One region of the Mycobacterium sp. DL440 genome, then DNA from elsewhere that is predicted to be linked to it. Evidence: predicted binding sites of a transcription regulator. Region 1 holds the regulator's gene; the other holds the start of a gene.

Evidence for each region. The regulator LexA, encoded in region 1, represses DNA repair genes until DNA is damaged. The targets are predictions, from matches to a motif close to CGAACANNTGTTCG.
Region 2: the regulator LexA is predicted to act here: its motif matches at 10,379-10,392, upstream of cofD (2-phospho-L-lactate transferase).

The regions. Positions count from the first base shown of each region.
Region 1 is NZ_CP050191.1:1,634,687-1,649,456, reverse strand. It holds gene HBE63_RS08175 (proteasome assembly chaperone family protein) at 1-592, shown strand, start outside; gene HBE63_RS08170 (alpha/beta fold hydrolase) at 629-1,651, shown strand; gene HBE63_RS08165 (PhzF family phenazine biosynthesis protein) at 1,661-2,347, shown strand; gene nrdR (transcriptional regulator NrdR) at 2,349-2,804, opposite strand; gene HBE63_RS08155 (LysM peptidoglycan-binding domain-containing protein) at 2,969-3,496, opposite strand; gene lexA (transcriptional repressor LexA) at 3,740-4,459, shown strand; gene HBE63_RS08145 (LGFP repeat-containing protein) at 4,510-6,846, opposite strand; gene HBE63_RS08140 (acyl-CoA dehydrogenase family protein) at 7,037-8,197, opposite strand; gene HBE63_RS08135 (molybdopterin-dependent oxidoreductase) at 8,299-10,590, shown strand; gene HBE63_RS08130 (PE-PPE domain-containing protein) at 10,690-12,225, shown strand; gene hflX (GTPase HflX) at 12,248-13,657, opposite strand; gene dapF (diaminopimelate epimerase) at 13,674-14,540, opposite strand; gene miaA (tRNA (adenosine(37)-N6)-dimethylallyltransferase MiaA) at 14,545-14,770, opposite strand, start outside.
Region 2 is NZ_CP050191.1:673,327-688,096, forward strand. It holds gene HBE63_RS03390 (acyl-CoA dehydrogenase) at 1-386, shown strand, start outside; gene HBE63_RS03395 (TIGR03089 family protein) at 486-1,190, opposite strand; gene HBE63_RS03400 (LCP family protein) at 1,216-2,697, opposite strand; gene rfbD (dTDP-4-dehydrorhamnose reductase) at 2,764-3,648, shown strand; gene HBE63_RS03410 (glycosyltransferase family 2 protein) at 3,645-4,535, shown strand; gene HBE63_RS03415 (NDP-sugar synthase) at 4,537-5,616, shown strand; gene HBE63_RS03420 (hypothetical protein) at 5,867-6,436, opposite strand; gene HBE63_RS03425 (hypothetical protein) at 6,430-6,750, opposite strand; gene HBE63_RS03430 (DUF732 domain-containing protein) at 6,921-7,277, shown strand; gene HBE63_RS03435 (NUDIX hydrolase) at 7,274-7,816, opposite strand; gene HBE63_RS03440 (coenzyme F420-0:L-glutamate ligase) at 7,813-9,156, opposite strand; gene cofD (2-phospho-L-lactate transferase) at 9,177-10,172, opposite strand; gene HBE63_RS03450 (WhiB family transcriptional regulator) at 10,599-10,871, shown strand; gene HBE63_RS03455 (metallopeptidase family protein) at 10,914-11,336, opposite strand; gene HBE63_RS03460 (DUF3499 domain-containing protein) at 11,466-11,885, shown strand; gene HBE63_RS03465 (phosphomannomutase/phosphoglucomutase) at 11,983-13,371, shown strand; gene HBE63_RS03470 (TobH protein) at 13,368-14,438, shown strand; gene manA (mannose-6-phosphate isomerase, class I) at 14,442-14,770, shown strand, end outside.

The sequences.
Region 1 (14,770 bases):
GGTGATCGGCCTCGGCACCATTCCGATGGCGGTGCCCCACACCCGCCCCGTCATGCTCACCGCGCACGCCAACGACAAGGAGCTGATCACCGACCACACCCCGTGGGTCGGCGAAGTCCAGGTTCCGGCGAGCGTTTCCAACCTGCTGGAGTTCCGCATGGCCCAGCACGGGCATGAGGTGGTGGGTTACACCGTGCACGTGCCGCACTACCTGGCCCAGACGGCCTACCCGCCGGCCGCCGAGGCGCTGCTGGCCGAAGTGGCCCGGACCGGTTCGCTACAACTGCCGCTGGAGAAACTGTCCGAGGCTGGAGCCGAGGTGTACGGCAAGATCAACGAGCAGGTGGAGGCCAGCGCTGAGGTGGCTCAGGTGGTGACCGGGTTGGAGCGCCAGTACGATGCGTTCGTTGCCGCACAGGAAAATCGGTCTCTGCTGGCGCGCGACGAGGAACTACCCAGCGGTGACGAGCTCGGAGCCGAGTTCGAACGGTTCCTCGCCCAGCAGACCGGTGACAAGTTCAAAGACGACAGGTACAAAGACGGACGGGACGGCTTCGGCGACGGCTTCCCGAACGGCGACAACCACTCATAACAGCCCGACGCCGGGCCGAGGGCGAGGTTGACCAGCATGACCGAGCGCAAACCCCATTTGCGGACTGTTCGCGAGCTCACCCCGACGCTCGAATACCGGACGATCCACGGATATCGGCGGGCATTCCGAGTCGCCGGGTCCGGGCCGGCGATCCTGCTGATCCACGGCATCGGTGACAACTCCACCACCTGGCACACCGTGCAATCGACGCTGGCGCAACGGTTCACCGTCATCGCGCCGGACCTGCTCGGCCACGGCAGCTCCGACAAGCCGCGTGCGGACTACTCGGTCGCGGCCTACGCCAACGGCATGCGCGACCTACTCACCGTGCTCGACATCGACCGGGTGACCGTGGTCGGTCATTCGCTGGGCGGTGGCGTGGCCATGCAGTTCGCCTACCAATTCCCGCAGCTCGTGGAGCGTCTCATCCTCGTGGGCTCCGGCGGGGTCACCAAGGATGTCAACGTGGCGTTGCGGGTCGCCTCACTCCCGATGGGCAGTGAGGCGCTGGCGCTGCTGCGCCTGCCCCTCGTGCTGCCGGTGTTGCAACTGGCCGGTCGGGCGGCAGGCACCTTGTTGGGCACAACCGGCCTGGGACGCGACATCCCCGACATGGTGCGCATCCTCGCCGATCTGCCGGAGCCGACGGCATCGGCGGCGTTCGCCCGGACCCTGCGCGCTGTCGTGGATTGGCGTGGCCAGGTGGTAACCATGCTGGATCGCTGTTACTTGACCGAATCCGTTCCCGTCCAGTTGATCTGGGGCGAACGCGATTCGGTCATCCCGGTCAGCCATGCTCAGATGGCCCACGCCGCAATGCCCGGTTCCCAGTTGGAGATCTTCTCCGGATCCGGGCATTTTCCCTTCCATGACGATCCCGAACGCTTCGTCGAGGTGGTCGAACGCTTCATCGACTCGACCGAACCGTCGGTCTACGATCAGGATCACCTGCGCAGTCTGCTGCGCGCCGGGTTGAGCGAATCGGCGATGAGCGGATCACTCGACACTCAGACCGCGGTGCTCGACGCGATGGACGCCGACGAACGCAGCGCGACGTAGCATCGGGTGATGGCGATCGACGTCACCGTGTTACGGGTATTCACCGACTCAGACGGCAAGCACGGCAATCCGCTGGGCGTGGTGGACAACAGCACTGTCGCCCCGGGCGATCGCCAACGGATAGCCACCGAATTGGGTTACAGCGAAACGGTATTCATCGATCTGCCGCAGCCCGGCGGCAACTCGGCCAGTGCCCACATCTTCACCCCGGTCGCGGAGCTGCCGTTCGCCGGACATCCCACGGTCGGCGCATCGTGGTGGCTGCGCGAAACCGGCCTGCCCGTCAACACATTGCGGGTGCCGGCCGGACTCATCCAGGTGGAATACGACGGCGATCGCGCCGCGGTCAATGCCCGCTCGGAATGGGCACCGGAGTTCGCAATCCATGACTTGACTTCCGTCGACGAACTGCTCGCCGCCGAGCCCGATGATTTCGCCGAGGCCGACGAGAACTACCTGTGGGCCTGGATCGACAAGGCGCACGGCACGCTGCGAGCCAGGTCGTTCGCCCCGCACCTGGGGATCCCCGAGGACGAGGCGACCGGAGCCGCGGCGGTACGGATGACGGATTACCTGAGCCGGGACCTGACGATCATCCAGGGGAAGGGTTCGGTGATCGAGACCCGCTGGAGTCCGGAGGGCTGGGTTCGTCTGGCCGGCCACGTCGTCAATGACGGCACCGCCCAACTGGACTGAATTACGCCTCGGCGCGGTGTGCCCGCAGCGCCTCGATCTCGCGCTCGAAGTCGTCGGCTGACGAGAACGACCGGTACACCGAGGCGAATCTCAGGTAGGCGACCTCGTCAAGTTCGCGGAGCGGTCCGAGAATCGCCAGGCCGACCTCATGGCTGGGGATCTCCGGAGTGCCGAGGCCGCGGACGGCGTCCTCGACCTTCTGCGCCAAAACATTGAGCGCATCGTCGTCGACCTGCCTGCCCTGACAGGACCGGCGCACTCCACGGATGACCTTCTCCCGGCTGAAGGGCTCAGTCACCCCGCTGCGCTTCACCACGGCCAGCACCGCGGTCTCCACGGTGGTGAACCGACGTCCGCACTCCGGGCATGATCGCCGGCGCCGGATGGCCTGGCCCTCGTCGGTCTCGCGGGAATCGACCACACGCGAATCAGGATGACGGCAGAACGGACAATGCATTACCGCTCCTTCGCCATGCCGCCGGACAACTAGTTCGAGCGCCCTTGAGCGTACCCGCGATGCGCGCGGGAGACTCACCGCCGGGTCCAGTGGCGTGTAGGTGTTCACTCCGACACCGGCCAGTGTGGCTGCCGGCCAGGACGATTCAGCAGACATACCACTGCTCAGCCAACCGGCGCAAGCAATGTCTGCCCGGAGTCGACCGCCGCGGATTCGAGTTGGTTGAGGTCACGGATCTGCTCGACGACCCGGGATACCGGGGCATCCGGGGCCACCCGGCGCGCCACCTGCTGCAGTGTCTCCCCCGATTTCACCTGGACCACCGCGAGCTCGGTCGGCGTCGGGGTCTCGGCCCCCATCACCCCACCGAATTGGGCCACCAGGCCAAGCCACACCGTGATACCGGCGGCGACGAGGGCCAGCAACACGGTGGTCATCGGCGTGATGGGCCGACTGCGATGCGATGCCCGCGACATCAGCACTCCGGTTCCGCGGTAGCGGACCGCGCCGGCGGACGGGCGGTCGGGTGCCGGCCGCTGCACCCGGCGCACCGGCCTGGCCGTACCGGTACCGAAGGTGGCGCTGCCTCTGGTGCCGGCGCCGCCGCGGGCCCGGCACCGCTGCGGCGGGGACTGCGGCACGGCCCGAACAGCGCGGGAACGGCTATCCGCGGGGATATCGATGATCGCCATCTGACTGCCTTTCAGTGGGGCGGTTTCGCTCTTGTGTTCGAACATACTCGCTCAGGTGTTCGATGGATAGAACATGTGATCGAACTGTGGCCAAACGATAGAACAGGGCACCGACAAGTTCGGGCCGCCAACCCCGCGCACGACGCGGAATCACCTGTCCACGCGCCCCACCAGCAGACACGCGCGCAACACGCGTCGAACACATGTTTGATTAATGTTCGATCAACGACTACATTCGGCCCCATGAGCGACGACCGCAGCAGGGACGGCAACACCGACAGCCCGGCCGGATCGGACGGCGCGGGTCCACGCCGGGCCGAGGGGCTCACCGACCGGCAACGCACCATTCTCGATGTGATCCGCGCGTCGGTGAACAGTCGCGGCTACCCGCCGAGCATCCGCGAGATCGGCGATGCGGTCGGTTTGACCTCGACGTCGTCGGTCGCCCATCAGTTGCGCACCCTGGAACGCAAGGGTTACCTGCGTCGGGACCCCAATCGCCCGCGCGCGGTTGACGTGCGCGCCGCCGACGATCCGGCGGCCGCCGCGCTGGTGTCCACCGAAGTGGCCGGCTCCGACGCGCTACCCGAACCGACCTTCGTGCCGGTCCTGGGACGTATCGCCGCAGGCGGCCCCATCCTGGCCGAGCAGGCCGTCGAGGACGTCTTCCCGTTGCCCCGCGAACTGGTCGGCGAAGGGTCGCTCTTCCTGCTCAAGGTCGTCGGCGACTCGATGGTCGATGCCGCCATCTGTGACGGTGACTGGGTGGTGGTACGCCAGCAGAGTGTGGCCGACAACGGCGACATCGTGGCAGCCATGATCGACGGCGAAGCCACGGTCAAGACGTTCAAGCGGACCCGCGGTCAGGTTTGGCTGATGCCGCACAACCCGGCATACGACCCGATCCCGGGCAACGACGCCGCGGTGCTCGGCAAGGTCGTCACCGTGATCCGCAAGATCTGACCGACCGGAGGTAGGACCCGCTGCACCGGATAGTTGCCGGGTCCTGCCGCTCAGTCCGTCCGCACAAACCCGTTCGTGCGGGCGAATTCTTCACTGGCGAACCAGATCTCGGCCACTGCGTCGTCGTACTCACTGCTGTCTGGTGCCCAGTACCGACCAGACTTGGTGTCCGCCTTGATCGGATAGCCCTCCGGTGCGCGGTGTGGGTCCTCCAACGGCAGATGGATGGCGGTGGCACTGGGTATCTCGTCGAGTTCGATGGCGGCATGTCGCCCGCTGTGGGCTTCACCGCCGTGGGCCTCATTGCCGTAGGCCTCACCGCTGTAAGCCTCGGCCTGGGTGATGACGCGGGTCGGCGCGGTGTCGACGTTGTCCTGATCGCTCGGCACCGCCAGTCCGCTCAGCGCCGCGAAACCCTGCGCCCCGCGCTCTCCCCCGACCGGACCGCCGAGGGATCCGATGCCCGTCAGGCCCTCGTCCTCGTCCTCGTCCTCCAGCTCCGCTTCGATGTCGTCGACGTCCTCGCCCTCGGCGACTTCCTCGAAGTCGGCGTCGATGGGCGTATCGAGGTCCTCGTCGTCGAAGTCGTCGTCCTCGAAATCGTCATCGTCATAGTCGTCATCATCGCCATAGTCGTCGAAACCCTGTTCCGGGCCGGCCAGTTGCGAGGAATCCTCCGGCGGTTCCTCGTCCTCGCCTGGCACCCCGTAACCACTGGCCGCTCCGTGCGGGGCGGCCCATTGACTGACCGGGATGGCGATATCGGTGGGCCCGTCGTACGGAGACCCCGCCCCTGCCGATTCCTCACCAGGCCCGGCGAACCGCGCCGTCGCGGCCTCGCCGCCGTAGGCAGCGCGCGGCCCATAGCCGCTCGCCGCATCCGAGCCGCGATCATCGCCGTACTCATCGTGGTCGTACCCACGCGAGCCGTAGCGGGCGTCGTCGTAACGGTCCTCGTCGTAGGAATCCCCGGGTCCGCCGTCGTAGTCATCGTCGAACGGGTCATGATCGAAGTCGTCGTCGCCACCGGCACGGCGACGGTGCCACAGCGCGGCCCCCACGATCAGCCCTGCGAGCAGCACAACCGGAACCACGGCGATCAGCCACCACCAGCTCCAATGCCAGGCGAACGGCTTCTTGGCGTCCGAATCGGAAGGCTGCGGCCCCGAGGCCGATGTCTGACCGAGTCCAGGAACCTGCAGGCCACTCAATTCTGACGCGAGTTTTGACGGCTCGGTGGTGAACTTGTTGGCGTCGCGGTCCCACGAGATCGCTCCCCCGCTGAACCGCTGGCTGACGACACTGCCGTCTTCGGTCTGGTCGGCCATGGGAGCGCCCAATGCGCCCTTCGCCCCTCCGAGCTTCTCCCAGGCCGCATTCATCGCGCCCCGCACGATCACCGCGCCGTAATCGGGAGTCCAGAAGATGACGGGGTTGTCGGCAGCGGCGAAGGTGCTGATCCGGCTGTTGGGACCCAACCCGCCCTCGGACTCGCCGGCGGTCGGGAAGCCCAGATCACCTTCGGGGCCACCGACGCTTTCGTACTTCTCGAGCAGCTGACCGGTGATGGCGTTGGCTCCGGTGGCCGGGCTGTAGAAGATCTGGCCGCCGGCGTACTTCTGGCCGAACCCGCCGTCACCGATCGGATACTGGTCGCCGTCCTTGGCTCCCAGTGGTCCCATCACGCCGCCTGCCTCGCGACGCGCGGCGGCGATCGCCGAAGCGGGATCCGACGGTACGTCCAGGCCGGCGAGCTGGTCGGCCAGGTCCGTCGGCTCCGTGGTGAATGCCTTGGTCTTGCGGTTCCAGGAAATCTCACCGCCGGTGAACTTCTGTGAGATCACATCGCCGTTGAACATTTCGTCGTCGGAGGGCACGCCCAGCACTCCGGCGGAGCCACCGAGCTTGTCCCACGCGGCGTTGATGGCACCCCGTACCACCCGGGCGCCGGTGGACGGCGTCCAGAAGATGACCGGGTTGTCCGGCGCGCTCAGGGTCGAGTTGCGGCTGTCGGCGGCACGCCCGGCGCCCTCATCGATGGTGGGGAATCCCATGTCGCCGTCGGCCGGACCGCCCAACGACTCGTATTTGTCCAGGATTGCGCCCTGCATGAAATGAGCACCGGTCGCCGGGGTGAAAAACATCTTTCCCCCGGAGTAGTTCTGCGCGAAGCCAGAACCCACCGCGTACACGCCACCCTGCCGCGGCCCCAGCGGGCCGCCGTCGCCGCCGTTGGCCTCCCAGGCGGCGGTGACAGCCGCGTCGGCATCTGACTCCGGGGTGGCCGAAGCCACCGCCGGCACCACCAAAGCAGCGACTACGAGTGCGAGCAGGCCGACCGCCAACCGCCACACGGCTGCGTTCAGCCTCGCTCCCGGCCTAGTCATGCGCCCTCCCGGCTCGTTCGGCAAAGTTTCCTCAGAAATGTCCCGCCCGGACAACTTTGCGTCAGCACGTGACGATAACCAAGGAACGTGGCCGATCATGACCAAAAAAGCCTCAATATCTGGGTCTGACGGCCCAGAATTGGGCTTTTCGGGGCGAGATACCTGATGAATCGGGGGGCCGAACGGCCCGCTAGACACCCAGACCGCGGCCGATGATCTCCTTCATGATCTCGGTGGTGCCGCCGTAAATGGTCTGCACCCGGGCGTCCAGGTAGGCCCGCGCGACCGGATACTCACGCATGTAGCCGTAACCGCCGTGCAACTGCAGGCACCGGTCGATGAGGCTCACCTGCTTCTCGGTGGAGTACCACTTGGCCATCGCGGCCTGCTCCACGGTGAGCTTCTCGTCGAGATGCAAACGGATGAACTCGTCGACCATCATCCGCACCACGGTGGCCTCGGTGGCCAGTTCGGCCAGCAGGAACCGGCTGTTCTGGAAGCTGCCGATCGGCTTGCCGAACGCCTTGCGCTCCTTGGTGTACTGCACGGTCTGCTCCAGCACCGCCTCCATCGCCGCGGCAGCCATGATGGCGATCGAGATGCGCTCCTGCGGCAAGTTCTGCATCAGGTAGACGAAACCCTGGCCCTCCTCGCCGAGCAGATTCTCGACCGGCACCTTGACGTCGGTGAACGACAGCTCGGCGGTGTCCTGGGCGTCCAGACCGAGCTTGTCCAGGTGCCGGCCCCGCTCGAAGCCCTCCATGCCGCGCTCGACCACCAACAAACTGAACCCGAGCGCGCCCTTTTCGGCGTCGGTCTGGGCCACCACGATCACCAGATCGGAATGGATGCCGTTGGTGATGAAGGTCTTGGACCCGTTGAGGATGTAGTGGTCGCCGTCGCGGACCGCGCGGGTCTTGATGCCCTGCAGGTCGCTGCCGGTACCAGGCTCGGTCATTGCGATCGCCGTGATCAATTCGCCGGTGCAGAACTTGGGCAGCCAGCGCTGCTTCTGCTCCTCTGTGGCCAGCCGCAACAGATACGGCGCGACGACGTCGTTGTGGAGGCTGAAGCCGATACCGCTGTAGCGGCCGGCCACGGTCTCCTCGCAGACGACGGTGTTGTAGCGGAAGTCGTCGTTACCGCCGCCGCCGTACTCCTCGGGCACCGCCATCCCGAGAAAGCCCTGCTTACCGGCCTCCAACCAGATGCCGCGGTCGACGATCTTGTCCTTTTCCCACTGGTCGTGGTGCGGCGCGACGTGCCGGTCCAGAAATGCCCGGTATGACTCGCGGAACAGCTCGTGCTCGGGCTCGAACAACGTGCGGTCGTACTTCACAACACTGCCCATGGTGTTACCTCCGGTACTGGTTACGAATTCCGGGCCAACCTATACCAACCGGGTGGTTGGTCAGCGCGGGGAGGGGTGGGAATCGCCCGTAGACTCCGGTCATGCCCAGGTCCCCCATGAGCCTCGCGCACTGGGGTGCCTTCACTGCGGACGTCGCGGACGGCGACATCGCTGGCGTCACCCCGATCGACGGTGACGCCGACCCCTCACCGTTGCTGGGCAACCTCGCAGGCTCGATCCGGCACCGCTCGCGTATCGCCGGACCTGCGGTACGACGCGGCTGGCTGCGCGACGGCCCCGGTCCCAGCGCCGAGCGGGGCGCCGGCGAGTACGTCTCGGTGACCTGGGACGAGCTCACCGAGCTGCTGGCCGGCGAACTGCGGCGGGTCGTGGACACCCACGGCAACGAGGCGATCTACGGCGGTTCCTACGGCTGGGCCAGCGCCGGGCGCTTCCACCACGCGCAGAGCCAGGTACACCGGTTTCTGAAAATGCTTGGCGGCTATACGTTTTCCCGCCACTCCTACAGCCTGGGAGCGACCGGGGCGATCATGCCCCGGGTGGTAGGGACCCACGACGACCTGTTCAAGCGCTCCACCGACTGGAGTGTCATCGCCGAACACACCGACCTGCTGGTGTGTTTCGGAGGCGTCGCGCTGAAGAACACCGGTACCAATCACGGTGGCACCACGGCACATCCGGCCCGCGATGCACTGCGGCGGATGCGTGAACGCGGCGCACAGATCGTGTCGCTGAGCCCGCTGCGCGACGATGTCGACGGTGACTGCCGATGGCTGGCCCCGGTGCCCGGCACCGACGTCGCGGTGATGCTCGCACTCGCCCATGTTCTGGCCACCGAAGGCCTGGCCGATCTCGATTTCCTCGACACGTACTGCACCGGATACCAGCGGTTCGAACGCTATCTGCTGGGTCGTGACGACGGCGTCGCCAAGAGCCCGCAGTGGGCGTCTCGCCTCAGCGGTCTGTCCGCCGAGGAGTTGACGGCACTCGCCCGGCAGATGGCAGCGTCACGCACCCTGGTCACGGTCAGTTGGTCGCTGCAGCGGATCCGCCACGGCGAGCAGGCTCCGTGGATGGGTCTGACCCTGGCCGCGATGCTGGGCCAGATCGGGGTTCCCGGAGGGGGTTTTGGGCACGGCTATGGGTCGATGAACGAGCTGGGGTTGGCGCCGCTGCGCTGCGGCCTGCCCGCGCTGCCGCAGGGGCCGAACCCGGTGCAGACGTTCATCCCGGTCGCGGCCGTCACCGACATGCTGCTGCATCCGGGGCAGCCGTTCGACTACAACGGCCTGCAACTCACCTACCCTGACATCAAGTGTGTGTACTGGGCCGGCGGCAATCCGTTCCATCACCACCAGAACATTCCGAGATTGCGCCGGGCCCTGTCCCGGGTGGACACCATCGTGGTGCACGACCCGTATTGGACCGCCATGGCCAAGCATGCCGACATCGTGGTGCCCTCGACCACTGCGTATGAGCGCGAAGACTACTCGGGTTCGCGCAACGACCCGCTCCTGGTCGCCATGCCCGCGCTGGCCCAGCCCTATGCCGACTCCCGCGATGACTACACCACGTTCTCGGCGTTGGCCGAGCGGCTCGGCTTCGGCTCGCTGTTCACCGAGGGCCGCACGGCGCGCGAATGGCTGGTCCACATGTATGAAAAGTGGTCTGCCGGGCTGGATTTCGAGGTGCCCGGATTCGACGAGTTCTGGGCCGCGGGACAATTGCGGCTTCCCACCGAACCGGGATTGACGCTGCTGGCCGATTTCCGGGCCGACCCACTCGGGCACCGGTTGGCCACCCCGAGCGGCCGCATCGAGATCTTCTCGGCCGACATCGAGGGATTCGGGTACGACGACTGCGCCGGTCACCCTCGCTGGTACGAGCCGGCTGAGTGGTTGGGCGGCCCGCGGGCCGCCCGCTATCCGTTGCATCTGCTGGCCAATCAACCCGCGACCCGCCTGCACAGCCAGCTCGACGGGGGCGCCACCAGTCAGTCATCGAAAGTGCAAGGGCGCGAACCGATCCGGATCCACCCCGCGGACGCGGCGGACCGAGGGCTCGCCGATGGCGACGTGGTGAGGGTGTTCAACGATCGCGGAGCCTGCCTGGCCGGGGTGGTGATCGACGACCGGCTGCGCCCAGCGGTGGTGCAGCTGTCGACCGGGGCCTGGTTCGACCCGGCCGATCCGGCCGATCCCGATTCGATGTGCGTGCACGGCAATCCCAACGTGCTCACCGACGATGTCGGCACCTCCTCGCTGGCCCGCGGCTGCACGGGGGCACATGTCCTGGTGCAGATCGAGAAGTACACCGACGCTCTGCCGCCGTTGCGAGCGCACGAGCCACCGGTCATCCGTTCACGCCGGTAACAACCTCCGAGTTCGCCGATTTCGGCATGGCCGCGGTCCGACGGTGCGAGGATCCCCCACAGTGCCGATATCGGACTCGGCCGGAGGGGACGGTTTCCAATGCGCGCCACAGTCCAATCGGCAGCCCGTCCACTACTCGTGGCGATTCTGGTGCTGGCGTCCACCATCGCGCTCTGCATCACCACGGCCCTGACCGCAGCCGTCGGGTTGATGGTCGCAACGACACCACTTGTCGTGCCGGGCACGGGCACCAAGGACCCGTCACAGTCGCCGAACTACATGCAGAACGCCGTGGCCTATTACGTCGACACCAGTGGCAACTGCGACGGCGGCTGCAGCGCACCGGTTCCGGTGCCCTACATCGCGGAGTTCTGGCCGTTTCCGTTCGCCGGTTGGGGCGGCCTCGACGGAGCGAAATGGAACGTGTCGGTGGCAAGCGGGGTGAGCAGCCTCAATCACCAACTCGACCAGGTTGCGCCTGACGACGCCCATCCCGTCGTCATCTTCGGCTACTCCCAGGGCGCCACCGTCACCAGCATCGTGAAGAGCCAGCTCGCCGACGAAAACGGTGGGGTGATCCCGAACTGGATCAACTTCGTCGTGATCGGCAACCCGAACCGGCCCAACGGCGGGTTGTTCGAGCGGCTCGCGGCGCTGGGCACCGTCCCGATCCTCGATGCAACGTTCGGCAATCCGACACCCACCGACACCGCGCCTGAGGGCGTGATCAACACCGACGACATCGCGCTCCAGTACGACGGTGTCGCCGACGCACCGTCCTGGGTGCTCAATCCCCTGGCTCTGCTCAACGCGCTCGCCGGTTTCGAGTACACCCATCCCACCTACCTGGCCCCCGACGGCGACGACTTACCGACCGACATCCCCTACGGCTACACACCCGACCAGATGAAGGCCGCGATCGAGAACGCCCAGGCGAACTGCACCGCCGCCACGCACTGCCAGGTACATGGAGACACGCGCTACCTCACGCTGCCGGCCAAGACCTTGCCGATCATGCAACCGTTCCTCGACCTGGGCGCGGCGACCGGCACGTCCGCCCTGGTGATCCCGCTCGTCGATCTGGTCTCGCCCCTGGCTCAGACCCTGATCGAAACCGGTTACGACCGAACTGATTACGGCAAGCCGACACCATTCCAACTGCTCCCGAAGATCGATCCGGTCAAGCTGGCCGCCGACCTGATCAACGACATCCCCGAAGGGATCAACGCGGCGCTCAGGCCCGGCCTGGACCCGTTGCCCGGTTGGACCGATCCGACTGAATCCGCCAGCACCGCCGACACCGCCAACGTGCCGGACGTCGTGAAGGTTTCGGACGCCTCGGCCGTCCCGCCCAAGTCGCCCAAGCTTCCGGAATTGCCCAAACGCAATGTGCTCAAGGTGAACCCGTTGGCCACGACGGCCACCGATGCCGAGGACACCGCAACCCCCGAGACGCAGGCCGCCGAGACCAAGCGGCCCAAGCTGCGGGCCGGTGACGCCCACCCGGCGCGTAACGTGGCAAAGTCAATCCGTAGCACCGTGCGCAAGGCGCTGGGCGGCCAGAACACCGCGGCAGATGGAGCCAAGAGCAAGGCCAGGCAGGCCAAGGCCACCGAGAAGAAGCCTGCGGCCTGAGGCCGGTTCCCGATGAGTTGGATCAGAAGGTGGCGAACTCGCTGAGGCTGGCGGCGAGCGCCATGGGTACGCGCGCCTTGATGCGGGTTCCGTCGGCGGTGTGTTCGGTGGCGTCCACCCGCCCGTCGGCGTGCACCCGCGCCACCAGATCCCCACGGTCGTAGGGAATGGTCACGTCCACCGTGGCGTCGGTTGGGGGGATCATCTCCGCCATCCGGGCCCGCAGCCGGTCCAGCCCGTCACCGGTGTGCGCCGAGACGAACACCGCGTCGGGCAGGGCACGCCGCAGCGCGGCCAGCCCGAGATCGGTGGCCGCGTCGATCTTGTTGACCACCAACAACTCCGGCGGTGGAGCGATGTTGTATTCGGCAACCACCTCATTGACCACCTGCCGGACCGCATTGATCTGCGCCAGCGGATGGTCGTCGGCACCGTCCACGACGTGCACCAGCAGGTCGGCGTCGACCACCTCTTCGAGCGTGGACCGGAACGCCTCGACCAGCTGGGTGGGCAGGTGCCGGACGAAGCCGACGGTATCGGTCAGCACGAACGGCCGCCCGTCGTCGAATTCGCCACGCCGCGTGGTGGGTTCGAGCGTGGCGAACAGAGCGTTCTCCACCAGCACTCCGGCCCCGGTCAACGCGTTGAGCAGGCTGGACTTGCCGGCGTTGGTGTAGCCGACGATGGCCACCGAAGCGGAATCCGAGGACAGCCGCCGGCTGCGCTGGGTGTCGCGGATCTTCTTCATATCGCGAATCTCGCGGCGCAGCTTGGCCATCCGTTCACGGATCCGGCGACGATCGGTCTCGATCTTGGTCTCGCCGGGTCCGCGGGTTCCCACTCCACCACCGGCGCCGCCGGCGCGACCGCCGGCCTGGCGTGACATCGATTCACCCCAGCCACGCAGCCGGGGCAGCATGTACTCCATCTGGGCCAGCGACACCTGTGCCTTGCCCTCCCGGCTGGTGGCGTGCTGGGCGAAGATGTCCAGGATCAGTGCGGTGCGGTCGATCACCTTGACCTTGACGACCTTCTCCAGCGAGTTGAGCTGCGCAGGTGAGAGTTCGCCATCGCAGATGACGGTGTCCGCGCCGGTCGCCAGCACCACCTCGCGCAGTTCGATGGCCTTGCCCGAGCCGATGTAGGTGGACGGGTCGGGCTTGTCTCTGCGCTGGATGAGCCCCTCGAGTACTTCCGAGCCGGCGGTCTCGGCGAGTGCCGCCAGCTCGGCGAGGCTGGCATCTGCGTCGGCCGCACTGCCCTCGGTCCACACTCCGACCAGGACCACCCGCTCCAGCCTCAGCTGGCGGTATTCGACCTCGGTGACGTCGGTGAGTTCGGTGGACAGCCCGGCGACGCGGCGCAGCGAGGCGCGGTCTTCGAGGGCAAGCTCACCGGTGCTGGGAGTGACGGGGTGTTCTGGATGAGTCATATGTACTTACAGGTTGTCACGTGACCAAGTTCTTCCACCACTCATTACTCAACTCACCGCGCGCCACCAGCACGGAGGGGCCGCGCAGATAGCTGGTGGATTCGGTGATCGTCACGATGACCTCGCCACCGGGGATGCGCACCCGCAACGTCCCGGTATCGGCACCCTGGTGGGCCAGCGCCGCAAGCGTGGCCGCCACGGTGCCGGTACCGCAGGATCGGGTCTCGCCGACACCGCGCTCGTGTACCCGCATGGACACGGCGCCGTCCACCGGAGCCGTCAGAACCTCGACGTTGACGCCCTCGGGGAACAGCTGCGTGTCGAAGGAGACCGGCGCACCCACATCCAGGGCGGCCAACTCGTCCTCGGTCAACCCGACACAGGCCAGGTGCGGATTGCCCACGTCGACGGCCAGCCCGCTGACACTTCGGCCACCGACCACCGCGGTCCCCGCCCCGAACTGATTGGCCTTGCCCATCTCGACGGTGACATCGGCGGTGGTGGCGCCGACGCTGTGCAGCACCACCGGACGCGGTCCGGCCGGCGATCCGACCACGAACTCGTCGGCGGATTCCAACCCGGAGGCCCTCAGGTAGTGCGCGAATACCCGCACCCCGTTGCCGCACATCTGGGCGATCGACCCGTCGGCGTTGCGGTAGTCCATGTACCAGTCGGAGGCCGCGACCCCGTCAGGCAGCCTCTCGAACACCCCGGCGGCCTGTGCGGCACCGGCCGTCGTCACCCGCAGCACGCCGTCGGCACCCAGGCCGCGGCGGCGGTCGCACAGCGCGGCCACGGCGGCCGGCGTCAGCGACAGCGCGGCATCGAGGTCGGGCAGCACCACGAAATCGTTCTGGGTGCCGTGCCCTTTGGCAAAGATCACCTGATCAGGATACGTGCCGCCACACCCGCAGCGCGTCCTGCACCAGCCGGTCGGACGCGCCGTCCAGCCACACCACCCGATGGTCACGCCGGAACCAGGACCGTTGCCGGCGCACATAGCGCCGGGTGCCGATAAACGTCGGCTCGCGGGCCGCCGAACCGTCTCCCCCTGCATCGAGGTCGGCCAGCACCTGCGCGTAACCGAGTGCCCGTACCGCGGTGACCCCGTCC
Region 2 (14,770 bases), 960 kb from region 1:
TCGCTCAGGGCGCGTTGGACGCCGCGATCGCCTACACCAAGGACCGCAAGCAGTTCGGCCGTCCGGTCAGTGACAACCAGGGCGTGCAGTTCATGCTCGCCGACATGGCGATGAAGGTGGAAGCCGCCCGGCTGATGGTGTACTCGGCGGCGGCGCGGGCCGAGCGTGGCGAGGGCAACCTCGGATTCATCTCGGCCGCGAGCAAGTGCCTGGCCTCGGATGTGGCCATGGAGGTCACCACCGATGCGGTGCAGCTGTTCGGCGGCGCCGGCTACACGGTGGACTTCCCGGTCGAGCGGATGATGCGTGACGCCAAGATCACCCAGATCTACGAGGGCACCAACCAGATTCAGCGTGTCGTCATGTCGCGGGCGCTCCTGAAGTAATCCCCGCGAGCAGCCCCAAACCTGCCCGTTTTCACGTGAAATTGGGCAGGTTTGTTGGGGGCCCCTCCCGCTTGCGGGGGACTGCTCGGCATGAGAACGCTAGCCGCGGGTGACCTTCTCCGTGGTGCGACGCCGTTCCTGCGCGCCCGCATCGGGGTTGGCCACCTGCACGAGTGACGCACCGGCGGCGAACAGCGCGATGAGATTCGTGATCAGCTCGTCGGGAGTATCCCAGCCCGCGGTGGACAGCACCCGGTCGCCGGCGGTGAAACCCTGTGCGGCAGCGACATTCTGGGCGGCCTCCAACACCTCGGCGACCGATCGCCCTGCCAGCGCCGGGCCCGGAACGCGCTCGGGCACGATCTGGTCACCGTGCACCCGCACCGCGGTCGCGTAGTCGGTGACCCCGATGGGAAGATCTGCGGCCGGCTTGCCGAACGGGTCCAGCGACAGCACCGCGACCTCGCCCCCGGACACCGCATCGTCGGCCTCGTCGAGTCGGTCCCGCGTGCACAGTGCCACGTCGGCTTCCCCGTCCAGAACTACTTCGGCGCCGATCCACCAGATCCCGAACAACACCGCGGCGGTCTGCCAGTGCGCGGGCAGAAGCACCGTCACCCGCGTTCCCGGGCCGGCCCCCATCTCGTCCCGCAACAGATTGGCGGTCTTGGCGGCCCAGTTGGCCATGGTCACGGTGGACAACTCGATCCGCTCACCGGTGGCGTCGTCGTAATAGGTGATCCGCGGCCCGGCCGGGTCCGCGGCCAACAAAGGGTCCAGGACGGCAGCGCTGACTGTGCTCATAGCCTCTGGTTTTACTCGAGGACGATCAGTTCACACACTTGGGATCGTCCGAACCCGCGTTGAGGATCGGAGACGGCGGTGGTGGCGGGCTCTGTTCGCCGGTATCGCTGTAGGTGTCACCGGCGGCAGCCGGATCTACGATGCCCGCAGACGGGTCCATGCCGTCGGAGCCGGGCCCGGTGTAGTCGGCGGCCAGGACTACCCGCACCGCGCCGGGCGGCAGCGACGAATCCTCGTTCACCGGCAACCCACCGAGATCTTTGGCCACCGCCTGGGCGCCGAGGTCCTCGGACTTGGCGGCCAGCACCTGGCTGGACGCCGGCGGGGCGCCTTCGTGATTCCCGGTGGCACCGGGCACGAATCCCTTGTTACCGAGCACCTGCGACACCGCGGCGGCCAGGCCGTTGATGTCGGTGCCGTTGACCACCTCGACGGTGGTGTTTTCCGGTGAAAAGCTGAGTTGTTCGGTCTTACCCGCGTCCTGGTCCTGCAGCAGGCCCGACACCCACTGGTGAACATCGTCGGGATCCACGCGAACCACGCTCTGCATGCCGTCGTCGCTCCACCCGTCCTCACGCAGGATCGGGATGGTGGCGAATGCGACGCTCCCGGCGGCCAGCTTCTGCAGCTGTTCGACGAAATCCATGATGTCCCAGCCATCGGAGATCACCACCGAGCGCTGCACGGCCTGCTGCAGCCGCCCCAGGGTTCCTGGACTGGACAGCGTCTTGCTGGAGATCACCTCGTGAGCCAGCGACGCCATCACCGACTGCTGGCGGGTCACCCGGTCGAGGTCACCGCGCGGTAGGTCATGACGCTGCCGAACGAAGCTGAGTGCCTGCGGGCCGTTGAGCTTCTGCCAGCCCGACGGAAAATCGGCACCCGAAAGGGGTTCGTAGACAGCATCTTTGAGGCACACATTGACGCCGCCCAAGGCGTCGGTGATCAACGCGAAGCCGAGCAGCCCGATCTCCGCGTAATGATCAACGGTGACGCCGGTCAGGCCGGCGACAGTCTGGATCAGCTCCTCGCGGGCGGCCTCGGTGGCCTTGGGCTCGGCGACGGTCGGATCCTCACCCTCGACCTCGACGAGTTGCTTCATCCGGTCCAGCTTCACATCGCCGAACACCCCGTTGATCTTCATCTTTCCCCAGCCCGGCGCTTCGACGTATGAATCACGGGGGATGGAGATGGCGGTGGCCGACTTCCCGTTGTTGGGGATGCGGATCAGGATGATGGTGTCGGTGTTGGTCGAGACATCGTCACCGGCGCGCAAGGTATCCAGCTCTTCCTGCGACAGCGGGTTGCCGTGGGCATCGGTGCGGCTGTCCATACCGACCAGCAGGATGTCGATGGCCCCGTCCTCGCCGCCGCCGCCGAGTGCCGCCGAGCTGATGTGGTTGATGCCGGATTCGAACGAGCGGATCTGGGTCCAGGCCACCCCTGTTCCGAGCACCACGGCCGACGCCGTGGCGACAGCAAGGGAGCGAAGGAGGGGGATACGCACGTGCCCAGGCTACTTGCGGCCGGGACGTGAGCCGGGTAACGCCGACCGGCGTGCCAGACTCGGCGCATGGCGCAACGGATTGTGATCACCGGGGCCGGAGGCATGGTCGGCCGGGTATTGGCTGATCAGGGCCGTCGTGAGGGCCGTGACGTGCTGGCCCTCACCTCTGCGGAATGTGACATCACCAACCGCGACTCGGTTCGGCAATTCGTCGAACCAGGCGATGTGGTGATCAACTGCGCGGCATATACGCAGGTGGACGCTGCCGAGACGGACCAGGCCAGGGCTAACGCCGTCAACGCCGTCGGCCCGGGCCACATCGCCACGGTGTGCGCGCAGGTCCGAGCGCGGCTGGTGCACATCTCCACCGATTACGTATTCGGCGCGTCCCGTGAGCGTCGTACGCCGTACGAGGTCGACGACGTGACCGGCCCGGTCAACGTTTACGGCCAGACCAAGCTGGCGGGGGAACGCGCGGTGCTGGCCGCCAAGCCGGACGCGCATATCGTCCGCACCGCCTGGGTGTACCGGGGCGGCGACGGGAAAGATTTCGTGGCGACCATGCGCAGGCTGGCGGCCGGAGACGGCCCGGTCGATGTGGTCGCCGACCAGATCGGATCGCCGACCTACACCGGCGACCTGGTGACGGCCCTGCTGCAGATCGCCGACGGCGGTGTGCGCCCCGGCGTGCTGCATGCCGTCAACACCGGACCGGCCAGCCGGTTTGAGCAGGCGCGGGAGACCTTCGCCGCCGTCGGTGCAGATCCGGAGAGGGTCCGCCCGGTCGGTAGTGACCGACATCCGCGGCCCGCGCCGCGTCCGGCTTACACCGTCCTGTCCGGGCTCCGATCCGCCGAGGCCGGCCTGGCCCCGCTGCGGGATTGGCGGGAAGCGCTGGTGGCGGCGGTTGGAAATGAGAACCCGTCCGGCCCGCTACCCTCTACGCCGTGACTGAGGATGCGGCCCGCCCGCTCGTGGTGGTGACGGTGACGTACTCGCCGGGCCGACACCTTGACCGTTTCCTGGCGTCGCTCGCGTTGGCCACCGATCGGCCGGTGAAGGTCGTCATGGCCGACAACGGCTCGACCGACGGCGCGCCTGAACGGGCCGAAAAGCACTACCCGAATGTGCAGCTGCTGCGCACCGGCGGCAATCTGGGTTATGGCAGTGCGGTCAACCGCGGTGCGGCCCAGATAACGGATGCGGAGTGCTCGGAATTTTTTGTCATCGCCAACCCCGACGTGCAGTGGGGGCCCCATTCGATCGACCTGCTGCTCGACGCCGCCCAACGGTGGCCGCAGGCCGGGGCATTCGGACCGCTGATCCACGATCCCGATGGATCGGTGTACCCGTCGGCACGCCACCAACCCAGCCTGATCCGCGGTGGCATGCATGCCGTGGTGGGCCCGTTCTGGAAATCGAATCCGTGGACCGCGGCCTACCGGCAGGACCGGCAACAGCCGAGTGAGCGTGAGGTGGGCTGGCTGTCCGGTTCGTGCCTGTTGATGCGCCGGGCCGCCTTCGATGCGGTCGGCGGTTTCGACGAGCGCTACTTCATGTATATGGAAGACGTCGACCTCGGTGACCGGGTCACCCGGGCCGGCTGGCAGAACGTCTACGTGCCGTCGGCGGAGGTGCTGCACCACAAGGGACACTCCACCGGCCGCGACCCGGCGCGCAACTTGGCCGCCCATCACCGCAGTACCTACACTTTCTTGGCTGATCGATACCCGGCAGCCTGGCAGGCGCCGTTACGGTGGACAATTCGGGGCGCGCTGGCAGCACGTGCCGGCCTGGTGGTCGGTAGTTCTCGACGTAAACAGGCGAAAGGGCACTGACGTGATCAATCCCGCGGAGGTGGACGCTGTCGTCCTCGTCGGTGGACGAGGCACCCGGCTGCGGCCCCTGACCCTCTCGGCGCCCAAGCCGATGTTGCCGACGGCCGGCGTGCCGTTCCTGACCCACCTGCTGGCGCGGATCTCCGAGGCCGGGATCAAACACGTGGTGATGGGCACCTCGTACAAGGCCGAGGTATTCGAGGAGGCGTTCGGCAACGGCTCCGAGCTCGGGCTCGAGATCGAATACGTCACGGAGACAGAGGCACTCGGCACCGGCGGTGCCATCGCGAACGTGGCGGACAAGTTGCGCTATGACACGGCGATGGTGTTCAACGGTGACGTTCTGTCCGCGGCCGACCTCGGCGCGTTGTTGGAGTCACACGACACCCACCAGGCCGACCTCACGCTGCATCTGGTCCGCGTCAGCGATCCGCGTGCGTTCGGCTGTGTGCCCACCGATGCCGACGGTCGCGTGACGGCTTTCCTGGAGAAGACCCAGGACCCGCCGACCGACCAGATCAACGCCGGCTGCTACGTGTTCAAAAAGCATGTCATCGACCAGATTCCGAAGGGCCGGCCAGTGTCGGTCGAACGCGAGGTGTTCCCCGGACTGCTCGCCGACGGGCTGAAGGTGTGCGGATATGTCGACGTCTCCTATTGGCGCGATATGGGTACACCCGAGGATTTCGTTCGCGGCTCCGCCGATCTGGTCCGTGGCATCGCACCGTCGCCGGCGCTGGGCGGTCAGCGCGGTGAGTCACTGGTCCACGAAGGCGCGGCGGTCGCTCCGGGCGCATTGCTGATCGGTGGCACTGTGGTGGGCCGCGGCGCCGAGATCGGTGCCGGCGCACGCCTCGACGGCGCGGTGATCTTCGACGGGGTGCGAGTGGAAGCCGGTGCGGTGATTGAACGTTCGATCATCGGCTTCGGCGCCCGCATCGGCCCGCGGGCGCTGATCCGCGACGGCGTGATCGGCGACGGTGCCGACATCGGTGCGCGCTGCGAACTGTTGCGCGGTGCCAGGGTGTGGCCCGGGGTGTCCATCCCGGATGGCGGTATCCGATACTCCACCGACGTTTGAGACTCGTGTGAGTTGCGCCGAAACTGCGGGTTTCGACGGGAATTGACGCTCAGTCTCAACGGGTCGGGTGCAGATCGGACTCGGCGGGTGAATATTCGGACCGGGTCGAATGTTCCTGAAGGCGTGGCATTTTCGATTGTGGTGGCCTCGTCCATCCCCTTCTCGGGATCCTCGACTGACGTGCCGGTGCCCAGCAGCGGGACCAGCAGCGGCGTCGTGAACATATTGTGGTCCACCACGGTGAAGATCCTCAGTACCGGGTGGTCTGCGACCAGGTCCTCGATTGCGCCTTTAGCACCGAACTGAGTCCAGTGCACAGCGCTTTGCCGCCTGGCCAGTCGTGGAGAACGTCTGCTTCATTCAAGTATCCGGAGATGTCTGCGTTGTAAGACTTCTTCGGCTCGTAGCAGGTGCGGGTCGAGGCGACCCTTTCGGCCGTCGCAGGTTCCTCCGGAATTCCAAACGGGTATGCCGCCACTCGCATCACGCCACCAGGTATGTCGACGGCGACCGAACTTCGGTTGTGCATGGTGAGTTTGGCCGAGAGGTGGATGATCGAGCCGGACGAACCCACTGGAGTCAGTTCGGCCTGCACATCGACCAAGGGGAGCGAACGCGCAGGCAGGTAGTCCGATTGCAGCCAGAACTGCACCAGGCCCAGCAGGGGGAAGAGCGCGACGACGGCAACGGCACCGCGGTTGACCGCTCCGTTGAACATCAGCGCGGTCCCGGTGACCCCGCCCAGTTGGTCGACCGGGCTGCGTTCGTCGACCAGCCACAAGTAGGCGGCCAGGCACACCACGAAGATTTGGCTCACCATCGCGGTGAGAACCGCGTTCGACGAGCGTCTGAGTATCCCCTCGGCAGCCAGCCCGCATGTGATGCCGATCCCGAAAGCAGTGCGGTACCTGATAGATCCCACGCCGTGCGCGTCAACGTGGCATCCCAGACGGCGAGCCACAGAAGAATCGCGGCATCGACGGTCAAACAGGTGACGAGCAGTAGCCGCATCCGTCTGGACAGGTTGCCGATGTTGAACTCGGAGGCGGGTTCTGGGCCGGTGACGACGGATTTGGCGGCGTGCTCGGCGTCGACCGCGGGTTCTCCGACCTGAGATCCGGTCTGCAGGCTCATGGTGCCTCCTACACGTATTTGCGTGGGTATCAACGGTATGGCGGCCGGGGACAGCAACGCTCTACCTGATCTGCGGGCGCTGATCTGCTGGCGCAGTCGACGCCTACCGAGAAAGTGTGTTTGCCCCGGCCCGTCAGGTCTTAGGCTTTGAGAGTCGAAAGGGGCGGGATATGTCGATGGGATTGCACATGGCGCGGGAGGTCGCTCGGCGCAGGGCGGTACCGCCGCTCGCGGCACTCATGGTGCTCGGAGCGGTTTTGGGGGCTACCGCGCCGGAGGCAGGCGCCTGGCCGATACCGCTGACCGCGCAGGACACCACCTATCTCAAGGCCACGCGCGGGGTGTTTCCCGGCGACGACGACCAGTTGCTGCTTGTTGGTCGGGAGATGTGTCGCCTGCTCTACACCGGTACGCCGGCGCAGGCGGTGATCGACCAGATGGCAGGCCAGTACGCCGCCACTCCGGATCAAACCGCGGTTGCGTTGCGCGCTGCCCGCCGGGCGTACTGCACGCAGGCGCCTGGTTAGACGGTTACGGTTGCGGCCAGTTGGGTCAACCCGAAGTCGGTACCCTCGGGCAGCGCATCCAACGGCCACCACCGAAGATCCAAAGACTCGTCACTGCAGGCGATCTCAGCACCTTGTGGTGCCCGCACCACGAACTGCATGTCGAGGTGCCGGGTCGGTACACCCAGTGAGCAGGTCACCGGATGCACGTGGAGTGCGGCTAACTGCGGGTCGATGGTGAGCTCGTTGATGCCGGACTCCTCGGTGGCCTCGCGTAGTGCGGCCGAACGCACGTCGGAATCCGTTTCCTCACAGTGCCCGCCGAGCTGCAGCCACCGCCCGAAGCGGGGATGCAGGGTGAGCAACGTCTGAGTTCCGGTGTGGTCGACAACCAATGCCGAGGCGGTGATGTGGCCGGGCACGCACGCCCGTAAACAGGCATCGGGACGGGCCGCCAGAAATGACAGCACCGCATGCCGCAGCGTGTCCTGACCGGGATCTGCTGTCTGCCAATGCGTCAGCACCTCGACTGCGGAAGCGTGCAGACTTTCGGCGCTCACTTCACCACCAGAAGGCCGTCGGTGGGCACCGGGTCGCGGGGCGGCTGCGGATCGGCGGGGTGGCCGATCGCGATGGCCCCCAAGGGCTCCCAATCCGACGGAAGGTCGAGCTCGGTACGCACCAGATCGCCGGCGAAGATCGTGGAGCCGATCCAGCAGCTGCCCACCTCACGCACCGCCAGCGCCACCAGCAGGGCTTGCACCGCGGCGCCGACGGCGACCGTGAACATGGTGCGCTCGGCCTCGGTGCGGGCGTCGTCGGGATAGCTGTGCGCACCGTCGGGGACCATGAAGGGAATCACCAGTTCCGGAGCGTCGTACAAGATCTGGCCGCGGTTCAGGCGTCGCTCGACGGACTCAGGATCTCGACCGTCCCCGGTGAGATCGGCACGCCACTTGTCCTTCATCCGGCCCAGCAGTCGCACGCGGGTAGCACCGTCCTGCACCCAGACGAAGCGCACCGGGCGGGTGTGATGCGGTGCGGGCGCGGTGAGTGCCTCCCCGACGGCGGCTTCGATGAGTGCGTGATCGACCGGTTCATCGGAGAAGGTGCGCACCGAGCGACGCATCAGTTGAGCTTGGCCGCGCCCCATCTCGATTGCCTCGGCCGTACCGAGCCAGAACAGATCGTCCTCGCCGGCGCGCAGCAGCGTGCGGGCGTTCGACCCGTCATCGGTCAGATCCAGCCCGCGCACCACCGCGACGGGGATCGCGGTGAGTTTGCCCTTCACCAGATCGGCTGCTGCGGCGATCTCGTCGGCCACCGCGACCTCGGTGACCAGCAGTTCGTTGCCGTGCCGGTCGTGTGCGCCCGCGTAACCGTGCAGCACGGTGAGCCCGGATGCGCCGATCGCGAAATCGGCTTGGCCGTTGCGCCAGGCGCGGCCCATGGTGTCGGTGATCACGACGGCGACGGTGACGCCGAGTCGCGCGCGCAGGCCTTCGCGCAACGCCTCTGCGCTGCTGTCGGGATCGGTTGGCAGTAGCGCCAACTCGTTCGAGTCGACATTGGAGCCGTCGACTCCGGCGGCGGCCTGGACCAGTCCGATGGCGTTCTCGGTGATCAGGGTCCGGCCCTTGCGTGCCAGCACGCGTATTGCCTCGCCGTCGATCAGCTTGCGCCGCATGGCGTCGCGCTCATCGGGATCAGAAGGGGCGGTGACGATGCGGCCTTCGCACTTGGAGACGATCTTGCTGGTGACCACCAGCACATCGCCGTCGCTCAACCATGGTGCGGCCTCGGCGAGGGCAGCGGCCAGATCATCTCCGGGTCGGAACTCCGGAAGCCCTGGTACGGGCAGAATCTCGACCCGGCCGGCGGATCCGTGCTCGGTGCTCACATCGCTGTCCACTCCAGAGCTCACAGCGGAACGCCGGCCAGGTCCAGGCCGGCCCGCACCATCTCGGCGGTGGTCGGCGGATCTGTCATCAGCAGGGGCACCGCGCGCACCTGAACGCCCTCGATCTCGGCGTCATCGCCCTCGTGCACCAGCCAGCCGTCCAGGATTCCGGTGCCCGAGCGAGCGCCGAAGTGCCGGCCGACGGCCTGTGAGGAGGATTGGACACCGATGATGGACAGGCACTCATCGGCCATGCCGCGCAACGGTTTTCCGTCGATGATGGGGGAGTAGCCGACCACCGGCGCCTTGGTCGAGCGCAGTGCGCCGCGGACACCGGGGATCTGCAGGATCGGGCCGATGCTCACGACGGGATTCGACGGTGCCAGCAACACCACGTCCGCATCGGCGATCGCCTCGGTGACGCCCGGCGCCACGGTTGCCTGTTCTGCACCGACGAACGCGAAGCTGTGCGAGGGCACCTGGGCGCGGTAGCGCACCCACCACTCCTGGAAGTGGATCGCGTGACGAACACCGGCCTGATCACCCGGACCGGGGTCGGTGATCACCACGTGGGTCTCGCTGCGGTCGTCGGTGACGGGCAGCAGGCGCGCCCCCGGCGACCAGCGCTTGCACAACGCCTCGGTGACCTGCGACAGCGGGTAGCCGGCCCGCAGCATCTGGGTACGGACCAAATGGGTGGCCAGGTCCCGGTCGCCGAGGCCGAACCAGTCGGGTTGCACGCCGTAGGCGGCAAGTTCCTCCTTGGCGTGCCAGGTCTCGTCGCGGTGACCCCAGCCGCGTTCGGGATCGATACCGCCGCCCAGGGTGTACATGCAGGTGTCGAGGTCCGGGCAGATCCGGACGCCATGCATCCAGGCGTCGTCACCAACGTTCACGATCGCGGTGAGTTCATGCTTGCTGTCGGTCTCCGCGAACTGGCCCAGGCCCAACAGGTGCTGAACTCCCAGCAAAAACCGGGCGCCTCCGACGCCGCCGACCAGAACGGTGATCTTCACAACGTCCGACCCTAGGCGTTGAGAGCGTGCGGATGGAAACGACGTCGTCACGGGCAGGACACGCCGATGTCGCGACGCGCCGATTTGACATTACGAGATGGTATGAATTCGCGCTCTGGCGCTTGACCCCGGCAGCTAACACGTGTGTAATCACAGTTGTGTCATTTCCCGGTTGGTGACCGATTCCGGTGTCGCGGACCGAGATTCGATCAACTGTTCGAATGGGGTGACCGCACATCGCAGTAGTGGGGCTCCACTTAGGATCTACGAGACCGAGTGAGGAGGCGGGGGATAATGTCTTATGAGAGCGGCGATTTCGATCATGTGGTCCGGTTTGACGATCGGCTACTCGGCTCGGTAGACAACGCACCGCACATCAACACGGGAACGACACCGATGGGGGCGGCCGGACGTCCTCAACTGAGTCTGGTTCCGGTGAGTTCGGTTCCCGAACACATTGATGTTGATCCGGAATCCGAAGACGACCAATGGCAGGAACGTGCGCTGTGCGCACAGACCGACCCGGAGGCGTTCTTCCCGGAGAAGGGCGGGTCTACCCGCGAGGCCAAGCGCATCTGCTTGGGATGCGAAGTCAAGGATGCCTGCCTTGAGTACGCGCTCGCGCACGATGAACGCTTCGGCATCTGGGGAGGGCTGTCCGAACGGGAGCGTCGCCGGCTCAAACGCGGCATCATCTGACGCTCGTCGGCGGGTGCTCATCGCACGATGCAGCGCTCGACGTCAGTCGTCGTCGATCGTTGGGTCGATGACTGACGGTTCAACCCCCAGATAGGTGGCCACCTGCGCCACCAGGATTTCATGCAGCAGGTCAGCCAGCTCTTCGGATCCTTTGACCCGGCGCTCGATGGGCTTGCGGAACAAGACAATTCGAGCCCGGGTCGCATTCCCTCTGACGTCAACCCCAGCAGGTATCAGCCGTGCCAACGCGATCGGGCCATCGGCGATGACCTCGGGTGGCCATTGCACACTGTCGGGATCTTTCGGAGACATCCGCGGAATCTCATCGACGGCGACATCGAGTTCTTTGATCCGCGACGCCCACCGACGCTCGATCGGCTCATAGGCTTCCAGCACCGCCATGTCGAACCGCTCGGCGCGGCTACGCCAGCCGGGAACCGAACGCGGAAGCAGCGGTCCGCGCATATCGCGGCCGCGACGCGATCGCCATGGGTTGCGCTGGGCCACGGCGATGATCGTAACGGTTCGGGATCGGGGACCCGACCCCTGCGTGTCCGGCACCGCACAGCGATCGTCCAAAGTAATCTCTGTTGCGTGAATGTTCCCCGTCGCTGCTGCCGGCCCGGGTGCCCGCACTATGCCGTGGCGACGTTGACCTTTGTCTACTCCGACTCCACGGCGGTAGTCGGACCCCTGGCCACGGTGTCTGAACCCCACTCCTGGGACCTCTGTGTCGGCCACGCCGGCCGCATCACGGCGCCGCGAGGCTGGGAGCTGGTTCGTCATGCCGGTCCGTTGCCCACCCATCCCGACGAGGACGATCTGGTGGCCCTGGCCGACGCGGTCCGGGAAGGCCAGTCCGGTGCGGTTCCCCGCGGCGGGGTGGTAGCCGGATTCTCCGATCCCTCCACCGGGGTGGGCGCCAGCGCGATGATGGCGCCGCAGGCACGTCCCGCCGAGACGAATGGTCGCCGTCGCGGGCACCTGCGGGTGTTGCCGGATCCCACCGATTAAGACCTGATTAGACGACGACCGGCCCAAGAGTAGTGAACGTGTCGATGCCGCCCGGCGGTTAGGCTGGCGCCAACGATCCCGTTTCACAAGGAGCTATATGTCTAGGCCAGCGGCGGCTGTTCACGATGTCATCAAGGCCTATGACGTCCGTGGTCTGGTCGGTAGCCAAATCGATGAGGCGTTCGTGGCCGAGGTCGGCGGTGCGTTCGCTCGTCTGGTCCGCGCCGAAGGCGCCGCACAGGTGGTGATCGGCTATGACATGCGGGAGAGTTCGCCAACGCTGGCAGCCGCATTCGCCGACGGTGTGACGGCCCAGGGCTTGGACGTGGTCCGAATCGGGCTGGCTTCCACCGATCAGCTGTACTTCGCCTCGGGCCTGTTGGACTGCCCCGGAGCGATGTTCACGGCCAGTCACAACCCGGCCGCCTACAACGGGATCAAACTGTGCCGCGCCGGGGCCAAGCCGGTGGGCAAGGAGACCGGACTGTCCGTCATCTCGGACGAAGTGATCGCCGGGGTGCCGGCTCATGACGGCCCGGCCGGTGTGACCTCCGATCGCGACGTGCTGGCCGACTACGGCACCTTCCTCCGCTCGCTCGTCGATCTCAGCGCGCTGCGTCCCCTGCGCATCGCCGTCGACGCGGGCAACGGCATGGCCGGCCACACCACGCCCGCGGTTCTCGGGCCGATCCCGGGCGTCACCATTCTCCCGCTGTTCTTCGAACTGGACGGCAGCTTCCCCAATCACGAGGCCAACCCGCTGAATCCGGCCAACCTCGTCGACCTTCAGGCCCACGTACTGGCCAGCGGCGCTGATATCGGCCTTGCGTTCGACGGTGACGCCGACCGCTGTTTCGTGGTCGACGAACTCGGACGCCCGATATCGCCGTCGGCGGTAACCGCATTGGTGGCTGCCCGTGAGCTCAACCGGGAGATCGGCGCCACGGTGATCCACAACCTGATCACCTCGCGTGCGGTTCCCGAGTTGGTGATCGAGCGCGGCGGCACTCCGGTGCGGTCCCGCGTCGGGCATTCCTACATCAAGGGACTGATGGCCGAGACCGGCGCCATCTTCGGCGGCGAACACTCGGCGCACTACTACTTCCGTGACTTCTGGGGCGCCGATTCCGGCATGCTCGCAGCGCTGCACGTGCTGGCCGCACTGGGCGAGCAGGACCGCCCGCTCTCGGACTTCATGGCGGACTATCAGCGGTACGAGGCCTCCGGCGAGATCAACTTCACCGTCGGCGATGCGCCGGCATGTGTGGAGACCGTACTGAAATCGTTCGGCAGCTCGATCCAGTCCATCGACCACCTCGACGGCGTCACGGTCGACCTCGGCGACGGCAGTTGGTTCAACCTGCGTACGTCGAATACCGAACCGCTGCTGCGGCTGAACGTGGAAGCGCGCACTGCCGAGGACGTCGCCGCGCTCGTCGACAGAGTTTCGGCACAGATCCGTGGGGTGAGCGAGCCGGTGCCGTGAACGCCGTGGACGCCACGGTCGACCTGGACGACAGCGACGGACTTCTCGCCGCCGATCGCAACGGTCTGCTGCGGGCGGCGGCCATGGCGGGTGCCCAGGTTCGTGCCACCGCCGCGGCCCTGGCGGAAGGCTTGCTCGACCCGCTGCGCGCCGATCATCCACCGCGCACAGTGATTTGGGTTGCCGGCCGCGGCACCGCCGAGAATGCGGGCGCCATGTTGGCCGGTGCACTCAGCGCATCGATCGCGGCCCCCATCGTGGTGGCCGCCGAGAGCCCGCCGTGGCTGGGCGCCCTCGACGTGGTGATCGTGGCCGGTGACGATCCGGGTGATCCGGCGCTGGTGAACGCGGCGGCCACCGCTGTGCACCGCGGTGCCCGGGTGTTGATCGTGGCACCGCACGAGGGTCCGTTGCGTGATGTGGCGGCTGGACGCGCGGTGGTGCTGGCACCCCGGCTGTGGGTTCCCGATGACTTCGGACTGACTCGATACCTGGCCGCCGGCCTGGCCGCGCTCCACGTGGTGGATCCCGGTATGCGAGTGGATCTGGCCGCGCTGGCAGACGAATTGGACGCCGAGGCGCTGCGCAACAGCGCGGGGCGGGATCTGTTCACCAACCCGGCCAAGACCCTGGCCGAACGGATGTCGGACAGCGCCGTCGTGCTGGCCGGCGACAATCCGGCCACCCTGGCGCTGGCCCGGCACGGGGCGACGGTGATGCTGCGCCTGGCCGGGGAAGTGGTGGCCGCCGCCGGACTGGGTGACGTCCTCGCCGCGATCGGCAGCGGAGCGATCGGGCTGCCCGCGGCCCGATCGCTGTTCCACGACGAGGAGATCGACGGACCGCTGCCGCGCCGCATGCGTACGTTCGCCTTGATCACCGACACCGAACGACAACTGGTGGGCGCCAAGGTCAGCGGCTTTGACGACATCGCGATGATCAGCGCCGAGGACGTGCCCGACCAGGCTGGAACGACCCTGCCGGTCGGGCGCCCGGAACAACAACTGGCGGTTCTGGCTGTCCGCATGGAGATGACGGCCGTATATTTGAAACTGGTTCGAGGATAAGAAGTGCATCTGCTACGGGGAGCGGTGCGGACCTATGCCTGGGGTTCGCGTACTGCAATCGCTGATTTCACCGGAAGGTCCAGTCCGACAATCCATCCGGAGGCTGAGCTGTGGCTCGGTGCGCACCCGGGCGACCCGGCCTGGCTGCAGACCGAACACGGTGAAGAGTCGCTGCTGCAGGCGGTCCAGGACGACCCAGAGGGGCAATTGGGCAGCGTGGCGATCGGCAGATTCGGCGATGCGCTGCCCTTCCTCGTCAAGGTTCTGGCCGCCGATGAACCGTTGTCGTTGCAGGCCCATCCCAGTGCCGTGCAGGCGAGGGAGGGCTTCGA